2 regions of the Streptosporangium nanhuense genome follow, and region 2 is predicted to be linked to the other one. Evidence: predicted binding sites of a transcription regulator. Region 2 holds the regulator's gene; the other holds the start of a gene.
What was found. The regulator HrcA, encoded in region 2, represses chaperone genes, less so after heat shock. The targets are predictions, from matches to a motif close to TTGGCACTCTCNNNNNGAGAGTGCCAA.
Positions count from the first base shown of each region.

Region 1: groES (co-chaperone GroES) is a predicted target of HrcA. The motif match lies at 6,177-6,203, and genes of this name have one in related genera.

Region 1 is NZ_JCADBG010000018.1:77,113-88,045, forward strand. Features, by position in the region: gene guaB (IMP dehydrogenase) at 1-832, opposite strand, end outside; gene AC5L38_RS30270 (helix-turn-helix transcriptional regulator) at 1,392-2,429, shown strand; gene AC5L38_RS30275 (DUF5319 family protein) at 2,508-2,885, shown strand; gene AC5L38_RS30280 (sigma-70 family RNA polymerase sigma factor) at 3,132-3,770, opposite strand; gene groL (chaperonin GroEL) at 4,062-5,684, opposite strand; gene groES (co-chaperone GroES) at 5,776-6,087, opposite strand; gene AC5L38_RS30295 (class I SAM-dependent methyltransferase) at 6,331-7,497, shown strand; gene AC5L38_RS30300 (hypothetical protein) at 7,736-9,067, shown strand; gene AC5L38_RS30305 (MarR family winged helix-turn-helix transcriptional regulator) at 9,116-9,769, opposite strand; gene AC5L38_RS30310 (alkene reductase) at 9,878-10,933, shown strand, end outside.
Region 2 is NZ_JCADBG010000005.1:309,106-320,038, forward strand. Features, by position in the region: gene AC5L38_RS13055 (hypothetical protein) at 1-112, opposite strand, end outside; gene lepA (translation elongation factor 4) at 187-2,025, shown strand; gene AC5L38_RS13065 (glycoside hydrolase family 18 protein) at 2,089-3,366, opposite strand; gene AC5L38_RS13070 (hypothetical protein) at 3,512-4,441, shown strand; gene hemW (radical SAM family heme chaperone HemW) at 4,628-5,839, shown strand; gene AC5L38_RS13080 (DUF4870 domain-containing protein) at 5,865-6,575, opposite strand; gene AC5L38_RS13085 (DUF3097 domain-containing protein) at 6,600-7,415, opposite strand; gene AC5L38_RS13090 (hypothetical protein) at 7,474-8,238, opposite strand; gene hrcA (heat-inducible transcriptional repressor HrcA) at 8,421-9,434, shown strand; gene dnaJ (molecular chaperone DnaJ) at 9,449-10,591, shown strand; gene AC5L38_RS13105 (16S rRNA (uracil(1498)-N(3))-methyltransferase) at 10,664-10,933, shown strand, end outside.

The DNA.
Region 1 (10,933 bases), on a different contig from region 2:
TGGCGATGTTGCCGCCGATCACGTCGACCCGGCTGTTGGACTTGATCTTGGCGATCATGTCGGCGAGGCCCTTGGAGTGGCCGTGCGCGACGTCCACCACGATCACGTCGACCCCGGCCTCGATCAGCGCGATCGCCCGCTTCTCCGCGTCGCCGCCGACGCCGACGGCCGCCCCCACGACGAGCCGGCCGTCGGCGTCCTTGGTGGCGAGGGGATACTGCTCGCTCTTGGTGAAGTCCTTGACGGTGATGAGCCCGCGCAGCCGGCCCCCGGCGTCGACCAGCGGGAGCTTCTCGATCTTGTTCTGCTTGAGCAGGGCGAACGCGTCGTCGGTGGAGACCCCGACCGGCGCGGTGACCAGCGGCATCGGGGTCATGACCTCGCGTACCGGACGGTGCTCGTCGGTCTCGAAGCGCATGTCGCGGTTGGTGACGATGCCGACCAGCACGCCGGTCTCGTCGGTCACCGGGACGCCGGAGATCCGGTACGTCGCGCACAGGCGCTCGACGTCGGCCAGCGTCTCGTCGGGGGAGCAGGTGACCGGGTTGGTGACCATCCCGGCCTCGGAGCGCTTGACGAGGTCGGCCTGCTGGGCCTGGTCCTCGATCGACAGGTTGCGGTGCAGGACGCCGATGCCGCCCTGACGCGCCATCGCCACCGCCATGCGGGCCTCGGTCACCGTGTCCATCGCCGCGGAGACCAGCGGGATCCGCAGGGTGATGCCTCGCGAAAGCCGCGTGGTGGTGTCGGCCTGCCCCGGCTGCAGGTCCGAATACGCGGGAACGAGGAGCACGTCGTCGAACGTGAGCCCCGGCTCGGTGAACTTGGCCATCTGCAACCCTCCTGCCGCGGCGCTCTCATGACGGGGAAAGGCGCCGACCCCCGGGTCACAGTTTAGAGTCTGGCGCCAAACCCGGTGGACCCGGGGGAAATCCGGGGCGCAAAGGTCTTCCTGGGGCTTGCCGGGGCACCGGGGCTTGCCGGGCCTCCCGGGCCTTCCCGGGCCTTTCCGGGAAGAGACGGGCCCCGGGGAGCCCGGGGGGAAGACGGGCCCCGGGGAGCCCGGGGGGAAGACGGGCCCCCGAGGGCCCGGGGAAAAGCGGAGGACCGAGCGGTCGGTGACCCGCTCGGTCCTCCGGATCACCGGCATCGGCGCGGAGATGCCGTTACGCCAACCGAACCCCCCTCCGCATCCGGCTGGCTGCGTGATCCGCGCCTTCTGCCGACGCTGCGTCAAGAGTGCGTCACGATGCGTTCGTCCTGCAATGTTCAAACGTGCAATTGCACGAAGCTGCACGCGGCGGCATGCGAGTAGGAGCAACGCCCGGACAGGGATGATTCGCCGGGTTATCCTCGCCAGATCTCGTGTCACGTGCAGGAGTCCCTCGCTGATGAGTACCGACACCCCCACCCTTCCCGACCCGCTGGAGACGCTGGGGCTCACCCCGGCCCAGACGATCATTTACAACGCGGTCCTGCGTCTGCACCGCGCCACCTGCGCCGATCTCGCCCAGGCCACCAACCGCCCGCCCGAGCCGCTCGCCCGCGAGCTGGCCACCCTGGTACGGCTGGGCGTGGTCGACGAGCAGGGGGGCGAGTACCTCGCCCGCCACCCGGCCGCGGCCCTCGGCCACCTGATCGCGGAGAGGCTCGACCGGCTCGCCGCCGAGAGCCGCAGGATCGACACCGTCCTCGGCTCGATCCGCGGCTTCATCCACCAGTACGACGCCGGGCGCGACTACCAGACCGGCCAGTTCTCCGTGGACCTGGTCGGGGGCGCCGACGAGCTGTACGAGAGCGTGATCGGCATGGCGGTCCAGGCCCCGCCGCTGCAGCTGCTCTCCGGCATCCCCGACCGGCGGACGATGAGCGACTTCGCGCACCGCTACGCCGACCAGTGGATCGGGGCCCAGCGCGACGGCCTGCTCTCCTGCCGGGTCGCCATCCCCGTCCACACCCTGGAGATCCCCGGCCTGCGCGACAAGCTGGACCAGTTCGAGCGGGCCGGGGCCGAGGTGCGCACCTTCGACACGCTGCCCAGCTGGTTCCTCGTCGCGGGGGACGACGCCGCGGGCATGCCCGCCCAGTGGGGCGGCGCGCTCGCCGAGAACGCCTACAACTTCCACCTGGTCAGGGCTCCGGTCGTGGTGGCCGCGCTGCGCTCGCTCTTCGAGGAGCTGTGGGCCCGCGGGGCCCGCCTGCCCTGGACCTACCGCGACGACGGGGTGGTCCGGGTGCTGCGGCTGGCCGCCCAGGGGGTGCCCGACGAGATGATCGCCCGCCAGCTGGGCGTCTCGGTCCGCACGGTGCGCGCCAGGTTCGCCGACGCCATGGCCGAGCTGGGGGCGCAGTCCCGTTTCCAGGCCGGCGTGGAGGCCTCCCGGCGCGGCTGGCTCGCCCGGGGCCCCGAGCCGGCTCCGGGCCCCTGACCTGCCCGTGCCGCCCGGAAGCGTCCTACTCGTGCAGTTCGGAACCTGTCTGTCACATCCAGGCCATAAGGTGGGATCGTGCTCGACGATGTCCCTCGCGACCCGTTCGCGGATGACCCCGACGACCCGGCGGCGGCGCTGGGCGATCCCGACGATCCCGAGCCGCTGACGACGGACGAGCGCGACGAGGCCATGACCGACCTCGCCGACGTGGAGGTCTTCCGCTCACTGCTGGAGCCCCAGGGGGTGCTCGGCCTGGTGCTCGACTGCCCCGAGTGCGGGGAGCAGCACTACTTCGACTGGGAGCTGCTGCGCGGCAACCTGCGCCAGATGATCGAGAACGGCCAGCCCCAGGTGCACGAGCCCGCCTACCAGCCCAACCCCACCGACTACGTGAGCTGGGAATACGCCCGTGGTTACGTGGACGGCGTGATCGACACCGAAGAACACCGCTGATCCACGTCGCCGATCAGGGCCGCCAGCAGGGCGACCGCGGCGTCCGAGGTGGGGACGGGCCTCCTGGCGGAGAGCGCCTCCACGAGCTCCTCGGTCTCGGCTACCGCCGGGTCCTCGTCCGGCCCGTATCTCCGAGCCGGACGTCGCGGGTGAACCGTTGTCATGATCGTTCTCGCTCCGGGTCGTCGCGAGCCCCGTCCCGCGGTTCGGGCTTGCGCTCGCGCTCCCTGCTCGACTGCTCCGCGGTCAAGCTATCGACTCCAGCTCCGCCATCGCTCGTAGCCGGGCCAGCGCCCTGTGCTGGGCCACACGAACCGCACCTGGTGACATGCCAAGTACATTACCGGTCTCCTCGGCGGAAAGGCCCGACACCACTCGAAGCATGAGCAGCTCGCGCTGGTTGTCCGGCAGCCTCGACAGCAGCCGGCGGGCGTGTTCGGCCTCGATGTAACGCACCACGGTCTCCTCCGGCCCCGGACCCTCGTCGGGCCCGTCAGGAAGGTCCTGGGTGGGCACGGCGGATCGTACGGAGCTGCGCAGCGCGTCGGCCACCTTGTGAGACGCGATGCCGAAGACGAAGGACGCGAACGGGCGTCCCATGTCACGGTAGCGGGGCAGTGCGGACAGCACCGCTATGCATACTTCCTGGGCCACGTCGTCCGCGATGTGATACTGACCGGAAACCCGGCCCAGACGACCACGGCAATATCGGACGACCATCGGCCGCAGTTGCGCGATCAGAGATTCGATCGCGGTGCGATCCCCCTGAACGGCGAGGCTCGTCAGATCCTTGAGATCGTCCCTGTGGGCGACCCCGTCAGACCTCGTCGCAAGCCTCACCCCATTTTTGGCGTCGGCGACGCATCCCTCGGTCACGTTAGGCATGATGCCCGCCCTGGTAGTGACTGTCGTCATCGCAAACGGCTACGGATTGGTCACATTGAGGCGGAGATAACGGGGCGTAATCGAACGGCGACAACATCGACTACAGAATGTGCAAATATTTCATTCGATTGCTAAATACGTCGACTATTCGTGAGAACCGCGATTGTCGTTCTGTCCAGCGTGACGCTTGAGATCGTTTTCGGTTTACCGCGAAACGCGAACGGCTCGCGCCTCCGGGGAGACGCGAGCCGTTCGGGACCGATGATCGATCAGTGGCCGACCGGTGGTCGATCAGTGACCGTGGCCGTGGCCGTGACCCTGGCCGCCGGCGGCCGGGGCCTCCTCCTCGGGCTTGTCCACCACGAGGGCCTCGGTCGTCAGCAGCATGCCGGCGATGGAGGCCGCGTTCTGGACGGCCGAGCGGGTGACCTTGACCGGGTCGATGACGCCCTGGCCGATCAGGTCGCCGTACTCGCCGGTGGCGGCGTTGAAGCCCTGGCCGACGGGCAGCTCGGTGACCTTCGCCGTCACGACGTAGCCCTCGAGACCGGCGTTCTCCGCGATCCAGCGGGCCGGCTCGACGAGCGCCTTGCGGACGATGGAGACGCCGGTCGCCTCGTCGCCGGTCAGGCCCAGGTCGTCGAGGACCTTGGCGACGTGGATGAGCGCGGAGCCACCGCCGGAGACGATGCCCTCCTCGATCGCCGCGCGCGTCGCCGAGATGGCGTCCTCCAGGCGGTGCTTCTTCTCCTTCAGCTCCACCTCGGTGGCCGCGCCGACCTTGAGCACGCAGACGCCGCCGGAGAGCTTGGCGAGGCGCTCCTGGAGCTTCTCGCGGTCCCAGTCGGAGTCGGACTGCTCGATGGCGAGCTTGATCTCCTTGACGCGGTCGGCGATCGCCGAGGCCTCACCGGCACCGTCGACGACGGTGGTGGAGTCCTTGGTGATGACGACGCGCCGGGCGGTGCCCAGCACCTCCAGGCCGACGTGCTCCAGCTTGAGGCCGATCTCCTCGCTGACGACCTGGCCACCGGTGAGGATGGCGATGTCCTGCAGCATGGCCTTGCGGCGGTCGCCGAAGCCCGGCGCCTTGACGGCGACAGAGGTGAAGGTGCCACGGATCTTGTTCGTGACGAGGACCGCGAGGGCCTCGCCCTCGACGTCCTCGGCGATGACGAGCAGGGCCTTCTTCGTCTGCGCGATCTTCTCGAGCAGCGGCAGGAAGTCCGAGACCGAGGCGATCTTGCCCTGGGTGATCAGGATGTAGGGGTCCTCCAGGATCGCTTCCATGCGCTCCTGGTCGGTCACCATGTAGGGCGACAGGTAACCCTTGTCGAACTGGAGACCCTCGGTGAACTCGAGCTCCAGGCCCATGCTGTTGGACTCTTCGACGGTGATGACACCGTCCTTGCCCACCTTGTCGAACGCCTCGGCGATCAGCTCGCCGATCCTGGCGTCCTGCGCGGAGATCGTCGCCACATTCGCGATCTCCTTCTTGTCCTCGACCGGGCGGGCCGACTCGATGAGCCGGTCGCTGACGGCCTTGGCCGCGATGTCGATACCGCGCTTGAGGGAGAGCGGCTGCGCTCCGGCGGCCACGTTGCGCAGGCCCTCGCGGACCATGGCCTGGGCCAGGACGGTCGCGGTGGTGGTGCCGTCACCGGCGACGTCGTTGGTCTTGGTCGCCACTTCCTTGGCCAGCTGGGCGCCGAGGTTCTCGTACGGCGCCTCCAGCTCGACCTCGCGGGCGATGGTTACACCGTCGTTGGTGATGGTGGGCGCACCGAACTTCTTGTCGATGACGACGTTACGACCACGCGGGCCCAGCGTCACCTTGACCGCGTCCGCGAGAGCGTTCACGCCGCGCTCGAGAGCTCGGCGCGCGTCCTCCTCGAACGACAGGGTCTTCGGCATGACAATCCTCTCTATAAGTACGTCGGCGCATCAAAGCCCCGGGCGCTGTCGCGACCCGGGGCTCGATACGTCATCTTTGTGAAGTTGAGAATTACTTCTCGATGATGGCGAGCACGTCACGGGCGGAGAGCACGAGGTACTCCTCGCCGTTGTACTTCACCTCGGTGCCGCCGTACTTGCTGTAGAGGACCACGTCGCCCTCGCTGACGTCGAGCGGAATGCGCTTCTCGCCTTCCTCATCCCAGTTGCCGGGACCCACCGCGAGGACCTTGCCCTCTTGCGGCTTCTCCTTGGCGGTGTCCGGGATGACCAGACCGGAAGCGGTGGTCTGCTCGGCCTCAAGCGGCTGGACCACAATGCGGTCGCCGAGCGGCTTAACGGGAACCTTGGTGGCGGTCGTCACGTCGGACCTCCCCTTCAGATGTGAACGATCTAGAAGAGGCGACCAGCGGTCTGCCGTCGCGGGTGTCAGACCTGCCTCGTCGCATGTATTTGGCACTCTCACCGGGAGAGTGCCAATACGGAACAGTATGCAAGGTGGCCTTGACAGTCAACACGAAGCACCCCTTCTGCGCTTCACGCGAACGTCAAGCCAGGTGGAAGCCCCTCGCGAACCCTTACGGCTGAGGCGGTAGCGTCGGCCGGTGTGAATCTCGACGCATTCCGGGAACTCCTCACCCCGCGCGGCCAGGAGGCCCTGGACGCGGCGGCCGGGACCGCCGGCGACGACCCGGTGGCGGCGGTGACCAGACTGAGGAAGACCTACGACGCGGACCTGACCTCCGCGGCGCTCACGCAGGCCACGCTCCGGCTGCGCGCGCGGGAGAAGTTCGGGGCCGACGCCGATCTCATGTACTTCACCCGGACCGGCCTGGAGCAGGCCACCCGCCGGGAGGTCGCCGACCACCGGGCGCGGCGCGTCCCGGCGGGCTCGCGGGTCGCCGACGTCTGCTGCGGCATCGGCGGCGACCTCCTCGCCCTGGCCAGGGCCGGGTGCTCGGTGGAGGCCGTCGACACCGACCCGCTCACCGCGGCGATCGCCCAGGCCAACGCGGACGCCCTGGGCTTCGGCGACCGGGTCTCGGTCCGCGCCGCCGACGCCTCCACCCTGGACCCGGCCGCCTTCGACGTCCTGTTCGCCGACCCGGCGCGCCGTACGGTGCGGGGCAGGACCTTCGACCCGATGGGCTACTCGCCGCCCTGGCCCGCCGTGCTGGGGATGGTGGCCGGGGCCGGGGCCGCCTGCCTGAAGGTCGCCCCCGGGATCCCGTACGAGTTCGTCCCTGAGGGCGCGGAGGCCGAGTGGGTCTCGTACAGGGGCGACGTCAAGGAGGCCGTGATCTGGTGCGGCGCGCTGGCGGGCGAGACGGGGCGCCGGGCCACGATCCTGCCCTCGGGCGCCACGATGACGCCCGACCCCGCCCTCGGCGATCCCGCCACCGGCCCCGCCGGCCGCTACATCTACGAGCCGGACGGCGCGGCGATCCGGGCCCACCTGGTCGCGGAGATCGCCGCGGCGGTCGGCGGGCACCTGCTCGACCCGCAGATCGCCTACATCACCGGCGACGCCGCGGTGCCGACGCCGTGGGCGTCACGGTACGAGGTCCGCGAGACGCTGCCGTTCTCGCTCAAGCGCCTGCGCGCGGTGCTCCGGGAGCGCGGCGCGGGGAATGTGACGATCAAGAAGCGGGGCTCCGCGGTGGACGTCGACCGCCTCAGGAAAGAGCTCCGGCTTTCCGGTGACGAATCCGCGGTGGTCATTCTCACCCGAATCGGCGACCGGCCGTTCGCTTTCGTGTGCGACCCCCTCTGACCGGCCGGATCGATCTCACATAACCGGCCGGATCAGCCCTGGTTGACCAGCCAAAATAGTCAATTCTTCCAGCCAACCGGCAATTCCTCTCTTTTAATCTCGCCGCCGGAAAACCTTGATCCAGGGGCTAAGGTTGCCGGGCGGGAGTTCTCTCTCACCTGCGGTTTCATCTCGTTCATCGGCAAATCCCATCAAATCCAACCGCGCGGCTGAGCGTCGGCGAGTGAAGGAGCTCTCGGTGGATCACTCCGACCACACCCTGCTCCAGGCAGGCAGCCAGACCGCCATCTCCGACCGGATGCGCGAGCTCCTCGCCCGCGCGGCGCAGGACCACGTCTACGAGCAGCGGACCCAGGGCGCGGTGCTCGACGAGATCCGGCAGCGCCTGGAGGGCATGGAGTGGCTGCTGCGCGAGGTCAGGGAGCGCGAGATCGGCGGGCTGAACGGCACGCTGGAGTCCGTCCACGGGCGCCTGGACGACATCGCCGCCAAGCCGCCCTCCTGGGCCGAGGGCCTGGCCCAGCACGTCGAGGCGGTGCGCGACCACGTCGACGCCGTCGGCGAGCGGGTCGACTCCCTCGGCCGCCGGGTCGACACCGTCCGCGACCGGGTCACCCCCCTCGGCGAGCTGCCGAGCCTGTGGACCGACCTCGGCACCGTGGGCGAGAGCGTGGACGAGGCCCTCACCCGCCTGCGGGCGATCTCGGACGGCACGCTGGGCCTCGACGAGCAGGTGCGGCAGCTGGCCGAGCACCTCGGCAGGCTCCAGGCCGACATGGGCATCGCGGCGCACCGGTTCAGCCGCCTGGACAGGGCGCTGGCCGACCTCTCCCAGCGCGCCGGGCGCGTCGAGGCGGGGATGCTCGACCTGGCCGCGAGCGTCCAGCAGGCCGTCGGCACCGCCGCCGACCGGATGCTCGCCGCCGTCGAGCAGGTCAACGGCAAGGTCGACCTGGTGAGCGGCAGGGTCGAGCAGGTCGGCGCCAGGGTTGAGCAGGTCAACGGCAGGGTCGAGCAGGTGGGCGCCAGGGTCGACCTGGTCGTGCCCAGGATCGACGAGCGCGCCGCCGCCGTCGAGAACCGCATCGACAGCCGCATCGACCGGCTCGACGGCCACCGCATGGCGGCCGGCGGCCGCTTCGACACCCTCGAGGAGCGCCTCGACGACATCGAGGGCCGCCTCACCGGCCGGATGGACGTCATCGACTCCCGGCTGTCCACGCTGGACGGGCACGCGGAGAAGTCCACCGAGCGCCTGGAGAGCCTGGACGAGCGCCTGGAGGTCCTGCCCGCCGTCCTGGGCGTCGGCGCGCTCATCGGCGACCAGACCGACGAGCAGCGCGAGCGTTTCGACTCCCTGGACGAGCGCGTCATCCGGGCCGAGGCCGCGCTGGCCCCGCTGGCCGAGACCCTCCGCGCCCTGCCCGACCGCGACCAGCTCTCCGAGGCGCTGAGCGAGACCGTGGAGCCCGCGCACACCGACCTCACCCGCCGCCTGGGCGCCCTGGAGGAGACCATGCTCGCCCTGGCCGAGGCCCTGCTCCGCCCCACCAGGGGCGACAAGGACTGACTCCCGGGGGCCCCGGCTCCGGGTGCCCCCGGCCCCGTACGGCCGTCGTCAGCCGGCGTGAGCGGCGCCGTCCCTGTGGCTCCCGTCGCCTTCGACGGTTTTCGCCTCGCGGCACAGGTTGACCCTCACCGTGGAGAGCAGGGCCAGCAGTTCCTCGATCTGCCGAACCGTCAGCCCATGGGTCATCCGGCGATGGACCTCGGCGAGGACCCGGTTCACCTCGGGACGGAGCGCGTGCCCCCTGGGCGTGACGTCGACGATGCTGATCCGCCGGTTGGCCGCGTCGGGCCTGCGGCTGACGAACCCGCCGCGCTCCAGGCGCTGCAGGGTCTTGGTCATGGTGGACACGTCGATGCCGACTATCTTCGCCAGGCTGTTCTGCGACTGGGGGCCGTTGTCCCACAGGGCGATCATCACGCGCTCCTGGCCCGGGTAGAGGTCGATCTCCCCGAGAAGGCCTGCGAGCAGCACGCGATGGCCGCGCGTCGCGGTGGCCATCAGGCAGTTGAGGTCGCTGTCGGACTCGCCGCAGTTCCTGATGGCCTCACCGTACGCCCCGGCGGCGTCCCCGCCCCCGTCTCCCGTCACGCCCCTGACCACGCCCTCGGCCCCGTGCTCGATCGCGTCCCCGGCCGTGGCGTCCTCGCAGGCCGCCAAGCCCTCGGTCGCGTCGCGCTTCTCGTCGATCAGCGGCTCCGCCATGTTCAGGTCCTTCCGTCCTTCCCCAGACTACCGGTTTGCATGTTGGCCGACCAAGTTGTAAAACTGCATATTGGCTAGCCAAGTTGGCCAGCCAAAGAAGGAGTCGTCATGCCTTTCACACCGTTCTCGCTCGCTGGTCTCCAGCTGCCCAACCGCCTGGTGATGGCACCCATGACCCGGTCACGGTCCTACGTCGACGGGATCCCCTCGTCGCTGAACGCCCTTTACTACGCCCAGCGAGCCTCCGCGGGCTTGATCATCAGCGAGGCGATCCAGCCCAGCTCCGCGGGGCAGGGCTACATGAACACCCCCGGCCTGCACACCGACGAGCAGGTGGCCGGGTGGCGCGAGGTCACCGACTCCGTCCACGCGGTGGGTGGCAGGATCTTCGCCCAGCTCATGCACTCCGGCCGGATCGGCCACCCCGACAACAGCGGCCACCTGCCCATCGGGCCGTCCGCCGTGAGGCTTGAGGGCCAGATCTTCACCCCCTCCGGCATGCAGGACAACCCCGCCCCGCTCGAACTCACGGCCGCCCAGGTCGAGTCGACCATCCAGGACTTCGCAGACGCCGCCGAGCGCGCCGTGGACGCGGGCTTCGACGGGATCGAGCTGCACGGCGCCAACGGCTACCTCGTCCACCAGTTCCTGTCGCAGAACGCCAACCTGCGCGAGGACCACTTCGGCGGGTCGGTGGCCAACAGGATCCGCTTCGGCGTGGAGGTCTCGCGGGCGATGGCCGACCGGATCGGCGCCTCCAAGGTCGGCGTCCGGTTCTCGCCCGGCAACGGCGCGGGTGGTCTGGTCGAGGACGACATGCACGAGGTCTACCCGGCGCTGGTCTCCGAGCTCGCCGAACTCGACCTCGCCTACCTGCACCTGCTGCCCAGCGGCGTCGACGACCTCGACCAGCGGCTCATCAAGTCCTGGCCGAACGCCCTGATCGTCAACGACACCTCGATCAGCGACCCGGCGGCCCGGATCGAGCGGTGGCTGGGGCGCGGCGCCGACCTGATCGCACTGGGCGCGTCGTTCATGGCCAACCCCGACCTGCCGATCCGCCTGCGCCTCGGCGCCGAGCTCAACGAGCCCGACCACACTGCGGCCTTCGGCGGCGACCACCGCGGCTACACCGACTACCCGGTGCTGGCCCTGCACTCCGCC
Region 2 (10,933 bases):
CGGTAAACTGCAGGGTGAGGGTGGCCACGGCCACCCCTGGAAGCGCGAGGAGCAGGGCCGCCACCATAGCGAGGAACCGCAGGCCGCGCCGTGCTCTGGTCCGGGCAATCACCCGGACATGTCACCATGGAAGACGGCTGGCATGCCAGCCGTGTGATCGTCATCAATCTGTTGAAACGGACCCCGGTGCGCATTCAGCCTGGCCAGACCGACCCCGCTGTGCTCCGCAACTTCTGCATCATCGCGCATATCGACCATGGCAAGTCGACGCTCGCCGATCGGATGCTGCAGATCACCGGAGTCGTCGACGACCGTTCCATGCGTGCTCAGTATCTCGACCGGATGGACATCGAGCGCGAGCGCGGCATCACGATCAAGTCGCAGGCGGTCAGGCTCCCGTGGAAGGTCGGCGACACCGACTACGTCCTCAACATGATCGACACCCCCGGGCACGTCGACTTCACCTACGAGGTCTCCCGGTCGCTCCAGGCGTGTGAGGGCGCGATCCTGCTGGTCGACGCCGCGCAGGGCATCGAGGCGCAGACGCTGGCCAACCTCTACCTGGCCATGAACAACGACATGACGATCATCCCGGTGCTCAACAAGATCGACCTGCCGGCCGCCCAGCCGGAGAAGTACGCCGCGGAGATCGCCCACCTCATCGGCTGCGAGCCCGAGGACGTGCTGAAGGTCTCCGGCAAGACCGGCATCGGCGTCCGCGAGCTGCTGGACCACGTGGTGGCGAACGTCCCGGCCCCGGTCGGCGACGCCGAGGCGCCCGCCCGCGCGCTGATCTTCGACTCGGTGTACGACACCTACCGCGGCGTGATCACCTACGTCCGGGTCATGGACGGCCACCTGGGCAAGCGCGAGCGCATCCTGATGATGTCGACCACCGCGGCCCACGAGACGCTGGAGATCGGCGTCATCTCGCCCGAGCCGAAGATCGCTGACCAGGGGCTCGGCGTCGGTGAGGTGGGCTACCTGATCACCGGCGTGAAGGACGTCCGCCAGTCGCGGGTCGGCGACACGGTGACCTCCGTGACGCGTCCGGCGGTCAAGGCGCTCAGCGGGTACGAGCACCCCAAGCCCATGGTCTTCTCCGGCCTGTATCCCATCGACGGCGACGACTACCCCGACCTTCGCGAGGCCCTGGACAAGCTCCAGCTCAACGACGCCGCCCTCGACTACGAGCCGGAGACCTCCGCGGCCCTGGGCTTCGGGTTCCGCTGCGGCTTCCTCGGCCTGCTGCACATGGAGATCGTCCGCGAGCGGCTGGAGCGCGAGTTCAACCTCTCGCTCATCTCCACCGCGCCCAACGTCGTCTACCGGGTGATCATGGAGGACGGCAAGGAGGTCGTCGTCACCAACCCCTCGGAGTTCCCCACCGGCAAGGTGGAGAAGGTCTTCGAGCCGATGGTCAAGACGACCGTGCTCGTCCCCTCGGAGTTCATCGGCGCCATCATGGAGCTCTGCCAGAACCGCCGGGGCAACCTGCAGGGCATGGACTACCTGTCCGAGGACCGCGTCGAGATCCGCTACACCATGCCGCTCGGCGAGATCATCTTCGACTTCTTCGACCAGCTCAAGTCCCGTACGCGCGGCTACGCCTCGCTGGACTACGAGCCCTCGGGCGAGCAGGAGTCGGACCTGGTCAAGGTCGACATCCTGCTCCAGGGCGAGGCCGTGGACGCCTTCAGCGCCATCGTCCACCGGGAGAAGTCGTACGCCTACGGGGTCGAGATGGCCAAGAAGCTGCGCGAGCTCATCCCCAGGCAGCAGTTCGAGGTGCCGATCCAGGCGGCCATCGGTGCCCGGGTCATCGCCCGTGAGAACATCCGCGCCATCCGCAAGGACGTCCTCGCCAAGTGCTACGGCGGCGACATCTCCCGTAAGCGCAAGCTGCTGGAGAAGCAGAAGGAGGGCAAGAAGCGGATGAAGATGGTCGGCCGCGTCGAGGTGCCCCAGGAGGCGTTCGTCGCCGCGCTGTCCACCGAGTCGTCCACGGACAAGGCCAAGAAGTAGAACGTGCGGGCGAGGCCGCAGATGACCCAGATCCTGCGGCCTCGCCCGGTATGAGGGGATCGCTCAGCGCAGGACGCTGTAGAGCGCCGAGGTGAGCGACGCCTTGCTGTCGTCCTGGTCGATGGACCACATCATCGAGCCGCCGAGGCCCTTCAGGCGGATGTAGGCCGCCTTCTGGAGCAGCGAGGCCGGGTCGTCGTAGGACCAGAACTCGTTGCCGTCGTAGAGCCACACGGACCCGGTCAGCAGGTCGCGGTAGCGCTTGCCCGGCTTGTTCACGAGGATCTTGTAGTCCTCGCTTCCGGCGGCGAAGGTGCCGGGAGCGGGGCCGGTCGCGGTGCCGTACAGGCCGTTCCTGCCGCCGGTGACGCCGGTCCAGCCCTGGCCGTACGCGGGCACACCCACCACGATCTTCTTGGCGGGCGCGCCGCGCGTCAGGTAGTCGCGGACGGTCTGGTCCACGCTGTACTTCACCGGGTTGGGGTCGCGCCGGTCGTTGAACAGGTTGCCGTTGTGGCCGGTGACGGTCTCCCACGATCCGTGCAGGTCATAGCCCTGGACGGTGGCGAAGGTGAGCTGCCTGAAGACGTCGCGGACCTCGAAGCCCGCGTCGATCTTCGCGGCGGCGGCGGGCAGGAAGGCGGTCAGCTCGCTGCGCCGGTCGAACTCGTTCATCTGGCGGCGGAGCTCGGTGACGAACAGGGTGAAGTTCCGCTTGTCCTCGGGACGGATGATGTTGCCGACCTCGCCGGAGGAACCGGGCCACTCCCAGTCGAGGTCGATGCCGTCGAACACGCCCGCCCCGGTGCCGGCCGCGGTGCCGGGCAGGTTGCCCTTGAGCCACAGGTCGATGCAGGAGGAGGCCAGCTTGGCGCGGCCCTCGGGGGTGAGCACCGCGTCGGAGAAGTACTTCGAACCGGTCCAGCCGCCGAGGGAGATCAGCGCCTTGAGGCCGGGGTGCTTGGCCTTGAGCTTCTTCAGCTGGTTCAGGTTGCCGTTCAGCGCCTGGCCCTCGGCGTCGGCGACGCCGTCCACGCTCTGCTCGGCGGGCACCGGGCGCTGCCAGTCGGCCCACGGGTCGGGGGAGTAGCAGTCGCCCCCGGCGTTGACGAAGCCGAAGGCGTAGTTGATGTGGGTCAGCTTGGCGGCGGCGCCGCTGGTCTCCATGTCCTTGACGTGGTAGTTGCGACCGTAGACGCCCCACTGGATGAAGTAGGCGACCCGCTTGTAGCGGTCACCGTGTCCCGGGGAGGTCTGGGCCTGGGCCGGGGCCGGTAAGGCCACCGCCGCGAGACCCGCGGCGAGGGCTGCCGCGATCACTTTACGGAGGAGTCTCTGCACGGGCTTCTCCACTGCTTGGAATAGTAACTTATAGGAAACTTTCCTTTAAGTTTTCACGGATCGTAGACCTGCGTGATCTGGCCGTCAACGGCCAACGGCGTTTTGACCGGTGGAGGGCGGGGTGCTTCGGCTAACTTCGTAAGGCATGGAGCAGCAGGCGTTCTGCAACCGATGTGGCACCCCTGTACGCGGGCTGTCGCGATGCCCCAGGTGCGGGGCGTCGACAGGGGGACAGCCTCCGCTGAATCAGTCCCCGCCGGCTCAGCCCTCGCACGGCGTTCCCCCGGGCGAGACCCGGGTCCCGCCCGGCGAGTGGCGGCAGGATCCCGCCGACTGGCAGCAGCACCTCCCTCCGGAGGAGCGGCCTCCCCAGCGGGACGAGCGGCCCTGGCAACCCCCGCCGAACCGGGGCCGGGACCGCCCGCCCCGAGCGGATCGCAAGGTCTGGCCGCTGGTCGCGACGGCCGTGGTCCTTGCGACGGCGCTGGCCGCCGCCGGGGCCTTCCGGCTCGTCCCGCGAGACGGCGGCACGTCCGTGGCGGGCGGCGTCGGGGCGGCGACGAGCGGCGACCGGGCGGAGGCCGAGACCGGGACACCCCCGGCGGGGCGGGCTCCCCAGGCGCCCCAGGACGCCGAGACCCAGGCCAGGGTCCTCGACGCCCTGCTCGCCGACAGCGGCGGCTCCAGGTCGGGTCTCGGCTCGGCCCTCGACCAGCTGCGCTCCTGCGAGGGCACCGCCACCGGGCTCGCCACGCTCCAGCGGATCACCGCCGCCCGCCGCGAGCAGGTGGTCCAGGTCAACGCGCTGAGCACCGGCGAGCTCGACGGCGGCGACGCGGTCAAGGCGCGCCTCACCAGGGCCCTGACCGCCTCCTTCGACGCCGACGAGGCGTTCCTCGCCTGGGCGACCCGTCAGGAGGCCGGGTGCGGCCGTGCCTGGAGCGGCGACGAGGACTACCGGCGGGGCCTGGCCTTCTCCGGCGAGGCGACCACGGCCAAGCGGGGCTTCCTGAAGCTGTGGAACCCCCTCGCCCGGCGGTACGGCCTGCCGGTGCGGGACGAGCACGAGATCTGACCCCCGGGAGCACCGGTCACGTCGGACCTCGGCGTACCGCGCGGCGGGGGAAGAGGTTCCGGGGGAGCGCCGGTCGCTGAGGTGCCCGGGGCTCGGCGTACCGCGCAGCAGGGGGCGGAATTCGGTCACGGAGGGTCCTGAGCTCCGGCGTACCGCGCATCGCCGGGGAAGCGGCAGACTTGGGGCGTGCCATCCACACTTCCCGACGGGGATCCCGTACCCACCTCGGGCGAGCTGCCGGAGAGCGCGCTCGCCGGGCTCGGCGAGCGGCCCTTCGGCTTCTACGTCCACGTCCCCTTCTGCGTGACCCGGTGCGGTTACTGCGACTTCAACACCTACACGGCGTCCGAGCTCGGCCCGGGCGCGTCGCAGAAGGACTACGCGGACACCGCCGTCGACGAGGTGCGGCGGGCGCGGGCCAATCTCGGCCCCACGCGCCTTCCCGTCGAGACCGTGTTCTTCGGCGGGGGAACCCCCACCCTGCTCCCCGCCGGGGACCTGGTACGGATCCTGCGGGCGATCGACGAGGAGTTCGGGCTCGCCCCCGGTGCCGAGGTGAGCACCGAGGCCAACCCCGAGTCGGTGGACCCCGCCTACCTGGCGGAGCTGCGCGCGGGCGGGTTCAACCGGATGAGCTTCGGGATGCAGAGCGCCCGCGAGCACGTGCTCCAGGTGCTGGACCGCCGCCACACCCCCGGCCGCCCCGCGCGGGCCGTGCGAGAGGCCAGGGAGGCGGGGTTCGACCACGTCAACCTCGACCTGATCTACAGCACGCCGGGGGAGAGCGACGACGACTGGCGCGCCTCGCTGGCCGCGGCGATCGAGGCGGGGCCCGACCACGTCTCCGCGTACTCGCTGATCGTCGAGGACGGGACGAAGCTGGCGGCCAGGATCAGGCGCGGCGAGCTCCCGATGCCCGACGACGACGTGGCCGCCGACCGTTACCTGATCGCCGACGCCATGCTGGCCGAGGCGGGGTTCGAGTGGTACGAGGTGTCCAACTGGGCGACCTCGGAGGCCGGGCGCTGCCGGCACAACCTGCTCTACTGGACCGGCGGCGACTGGTGGGGCGTCGGCCCGGGGGCGCACAGCCACGTCGGCGGCACCCGCTGGTGGAACGTCAAGCACCCCGCCGCCTACGCCCAGCGCCTGGCCGCGGGCACCTCGCCCGCGCACGCGCGCGAGGTGCTGGGCCAGGGGGACAGGGCGGTGGAGCGGCTGATGCTGGAGCTGCGTCTCGCGCAGGGCTTCCCGCTCCGGGAGCTGGAACGCCCTCCGGTGGTGGCCCGCGCGCTGGCCGACGGCCTGCTGGAGGTGGAGCCGTTCAAGGCGGGCCGCGCGGTGCTCACCCTGCGCGGCCGCCTGCTGGCCGACGCCCTGGTCCGCGACCTCACCTGAGGCCCGGTCCCGGCGGCCGGCCGGGTCAGCTGACGAAGCGGATGTTCACCGGATAGCGGTACGTCTCTCCCCGGTTGGCCGCCACCGCGGCGACGATCGCCATGACGATCGAGCCGATCCAGAGGAAGAACATCAGCACGAAGCCGATGAGCACGAACGCCAGGATCCAGGAGACGAAGTAGATGATCAACACCGTGAGCTGGAAGTTGAGCGCCTCGGCGGCCTGGTCGCGCGCGTAGGGCGACTCGTCCTTCTTCGCCAGATAGAGCACCAGCGGCCCGACGAAGGAGGTCAGCAGGCCCAGCAGGTGGGCGAGCATCGCCATGGTGGTGTCGTCGCTGCCGGGCCGCGGGCCGTACGTGCCGGGCGGCGCCTGGTAGCCGTATCCCTGCGCGGCGCCGTGGGAGTTGTACGCGTTGTACGCGCCGTGCTCGGGGTATCCGGGCTGGTAACCGCCCTGGTAACCGCTCTGATGGCCGCCCGCGTCGTACGGGGAGGCGGGCGGCGGCGGGTAGCCCCCGTACCTCTGGTCCTGCCCGTAGCCCTGGCCGGGCTGCCCATATCCCTGGCCGGGCTGCCCGTGTCCCGGATCGGGGTGGCCGTAGCCCTGGTTCGGCTGTCCGTAGCCCTGGCCGGGGGGCGGGGCGCCCTGGCCGGGCCACGTGTGGCCGGGCGGGGGGTCGCCGATGCGCCGGGTCCGGTCGTCGCCCGGTGGGTCCTCGGGGTTCTCGCTCATGTCCCCTCCTGAAGAATTGACGGACTAGTCATCCTCGCCGGGAGCCGTCACGAAGTCGATCAGCTCCTCGACGGGACCGAGGAGCTCGGGCTCCAGATCGGCGTATGTCGTGACCGATCCGAGAATGCGGCGCCACGCGACGCCGGGCTCCACGTCCCAGCCCAGCGCGGCGACGACGCCCTCCTTCCAGGGCACGCCGCGCGGCACCGACGGCCAGGAAGGGATCTTGAGCACATCCGGCCTGACCGCCTGCCAGACGTCCACGAACGGATGCCCGACGACCAGCACGTGCGGCGAGGAGACCCGCGCGGCGATCCGGCTCTCCTTGGAGCCGGGGACCAGGTGGTCGACGAGCACGCCCAGCCGCCGTCCCGGCCCCGGGCCGAACTCCTCCACGATCGAGGGCAGGTGGTCGACGCCCTCCAGATACTCCACGACCACCCCCTCGACCCGCAGGTCGTGCCCCCACACCTTCTCCACGAGCGCGGCGTCGTGCACGCCCTCCACGTAGATCCGGCTCTCCTTGGCGACCTGGGCCCGCAGGCCCTCCACCGCGATGGAGCCCGACGCGCTCCGCCTGGGGGCGCGCGGCGCGGCGGCGGGCCGCACGAGCGTCACCACCTTGCCCTCCAGGAGGAACGCGGCCGGCTCCAGCGGGAACACCCGGCGGCGCCCGAACCGGTCCTCCAGGGTGACGGCCTCCTTGTCGCAGGCCACCACGGCGCCGCAGAAGCCGCCGTCGGCGTCCTCGACGACCAGGTCGAGCTCCGCGGGCACCTGGGGGATCGTCCCCCTGCGCGGGCGCCGCCAGTCTCCCGCCAGAACGTCACGCTCGTACATCACCGACCGCCCACCCTCTCTCCCCGGGGATCAGGTGGGACGCTAGCAAACACCACCGTCACCCGCCGTAGGGTCCCGGCTGTCCCCACTGCCCCACCGGCACCGCGGCGGCCCGGCGCTTGCGGGCGTTGCTCCGCTTCACCAGCACGACGATCGTCACGACGATGGCCAGCAGGATCCCGACGGCGGGGATCAGGAACAGGGCGAGCACCCCGCCCACCAGCGAGTCGGCGGCCAGCTCCTTGCCCAGGCCGAAGGTCGTGCCCTCCGCGGGCTCGGCGGAGCACTGGACCTGGTAGTCGCCCGCCTGGTCCACGCCGACCCGCAGGCCCATCTCCCAGGTGACGCCGTCGGACCCCGCGACGGTCTGCTGGATGTCGGGCTTCTGCAGGCTGGGCGTGCCCGTGCCGCCCTTCAGCGTGCACTCGAACTGGGTGGGGCCGCCCGTGGCGACGTAGATCGCCGGCTTGTCCGCGGGATCGATCTTCACCGTCGTGGCCTGGCCGGGGGCGAACGTCTGCGTCGGCGCCGCGTCGGTGACCGCGCCGACGAGGCCGCCGGCGAAGCCGCCGATGCCGACGATGATGCTGACCAGGGCGATCAGCCATGCCCCGACGATCCACCCGATGCCAGGCTTGATCTTCCCGCTGGGCGGGGGCGGTCCCTGCGGGGCGCCGTAACCGGGGGGCGCGTAACCGTACGAGGGGGGCTGCTGGCCGTACTGCTGTTGACCGTACTGCTGCTGGCCATACGGCTGCTGGGGGGCGCCGTGACCGGGGTTGCGGGAGGCATCGCCCGGATAAGAACCGAAATCTTGGGACATGCCCAAATTGTGGTGGGTGCCGCTTGGATCGCGATAGCAGTTGACTTGACAACGGCTTGCCGTCATCATCCGCAGCTCTTGCTTATCGCGCCTTCCGCACCGGGGCCGTACACTTGGCACTCGGGAACACAGAGTGCCAAACCTCGTGTTTCCCTCTGAACGCAGGCAGGGAGGTGACCACGTTGGTCGACGACCGAAAGCTCGCCGTGCTCCGCGCCATCGTCGAGGACTACGTGTCCACCAACGAGCCGGTGGGTTCGAAGGCTCTCGCGGACCGGCACAACCTCGGGGTGTCCCCGGCGACGATCCGCAACGACATGGCGGTGCTGGAGGAGCAGGGCTACATCGCCCAGCCCCACACCAGCGCCGGCCGGGTGCCCACCGACAAGGGCTACCGGCTCTTCGTCGACAGGCTCTCGCAGGTGAAACCCCTGTCGAGCGCGGAGCGCAAGGCCATCGAGAGCTTCCTCGCGGGCGCGGTGGACATCGACGACGTCGTCATGCGGACGGTACGGCTCCTGGCCCAGCTCACCCGGCAGGTCGCCGTGGTGCAGTACCCCACGCTGACCCACTCGACGGTCAGGCACGTCGAGCTGGTGCCGCTGAGCGAGCGCCGGCTGATGTTCGTCCTGATCACCAACACCGGCAGGGTCGAGCAGCGCGTGGTCGAGCTGTCCAGCGTCGTCGACGAGCAGCGCGTGGCCCACCTGCGCGCGATGCTCAACGCCTCCCTCGACGGGTGCGGGCTCACCAGCGTCCCCGACAAGGTCGCCGACCTGCCGGAGCGGCTGCCCACGGAGGACCGGCCGCTCGCTGCCACTATCCTGTCAGTGCTGCTGGAATCCCTGGTGGACCGGCATGATGAGAAGATCGTTTTTGCCGGGGCCGCCAACCTCGCGGGAGCCGACTTCACCGTCGGCCTCCGCGACGTGCTGGAGGCCCTGGAAGAGCAGGTCGTGCTGATGCGACTGCTCGGTGAGACCTCGGACCTTTCGGCGCTGACCGTGCGGATCGGCTCGGAGAACCCCTACACCGGACTCCAGGGCACGTCCATCGTCGCCGCCGGATACGGTTCGGGGGACAAGCAACTGGCCCGGCTCGGTGTGCTGGGCCCGACGCGAATGGACTACCCGGTCACGATGGGCGCGGTGCGCGCGGTGGCACGCTACGTCAGCCAGATCCTGGCTGCATCATAAGAGGTCAACGAAAAGTGGCTAAGAGCGACTACTACGGCACCCTCGGGGTGCGCCGCGACGCCAGTGCGGAGGAGATCAAGAAGGCGTACCGCCGCCTGGCGCGCGAGCTGCATCCCGACGTCAACCCCGACCCCGAGACCCAGGAACGCTTCAAGGAGATCACCCAGGCCTACGAGGTCCTGTCCGACTCCAGCAAGCGGCAGATGTACGACATGGGGGCCGACCCGTTCGCCTCGGGCGGCGGCGCGGGAGCCGGAGGCTTCGGCGCGGGCTTCCCCTTCAGCGACATCATGGACGCCTTCTTCGGCGCGGCCGGTGGCGGCGGTGGCCGCGGCCCCCGCTCCCGTGCCCGGCGCGGGCGCAACGCCACCATCCGGGTCGAGCTCGACCTGCGCGAGTCGGGCTTCGGCACGACCCGCGAGCTGGTCGTCGACACCGCCGTGGTCTGCGACGTCTGCACGGGCTCCGGCGCCGCGGCCGGCACCCACCCCGACACCTGTGACATGTGTCACGGCCGGGGCGAGGTGTCCCAGGTCACCCGGTCCTTCCTCGGCCAGGTCATGACCTCCCGCCCCTGCCCCCAGTGCGGCGGCTTCGGGTCGATCATCCGCAACCCCTGCCAGGAGTGCTCCGGCGACGGCCGGGTCCGCACCCGCCGGACCATCAAGGTCCGCATCCCGGCCGGTGTCGAGGACGGCACCCACATCCAGCTCGCCGGCGAGGGCGAGATCGGCCCGGGCGGAGGCCCGCCCGGCGACCTGTTCCTGGAGATCGTCGAGCGCCCCCACGAGATCTTCGAGAGGCGCGGCGACGACCTGCACTGCACCGTGCAGATCCCGATGACCGCGGCCGCGCTCGGCACCATCCTGACCATGGAGACGCTCGACGGCGCCGAGGAGCTCGACATCCGCCCCGGCACGCAGTCGGGGCAGACGATCCCGCTCTACGGGCGGGGCGTGCAGCGCCTGAACGAGACGGGCCGCGGCGACCTGCTGATCCACGTGAACGTGGAGACCCCCGCCCGCCTCGACGCCGAGCAGGAGGGGCTCCTGAAGGAGCTCGCCAGGCTCCGCGGCGAGGAGCGCCCGCCGGGCAAGTTCGCCCCCGGCCAGCAGAGCTTCTTCTCCCGCCTGCGCGACGCCTTCAATGGCCGCTGATTCGACGGCCGCTGAACCGGCCCGCTCACAGGCCCGGCCGGGCCGTCCCGGCCGGGTCCGCCCCGACGGCCCATGACCGTCCCGGTCTTCCTGGCCGACCCCGCCGACCTGGCCAGGCCGGCGTTCGTCTTCGGCGGTCCCGAGGGGCGCCACGCGGCGGCCGTACGGCGGCTGCGGGCGGGCGAGCGGCTCGACCTGACCGACGGGGCGGGCTCCGTCGCCGAGTGCGTGGTGACCGAGGCGGGCAAGGACTCGCTCCGGGTCGAGGTGCTGCGCCGCCACGACGTTCCCGTACCCTCGCCGCGCCTGGTCGTGGTCCAGGGCCTGCCCAAGGGCGACCGG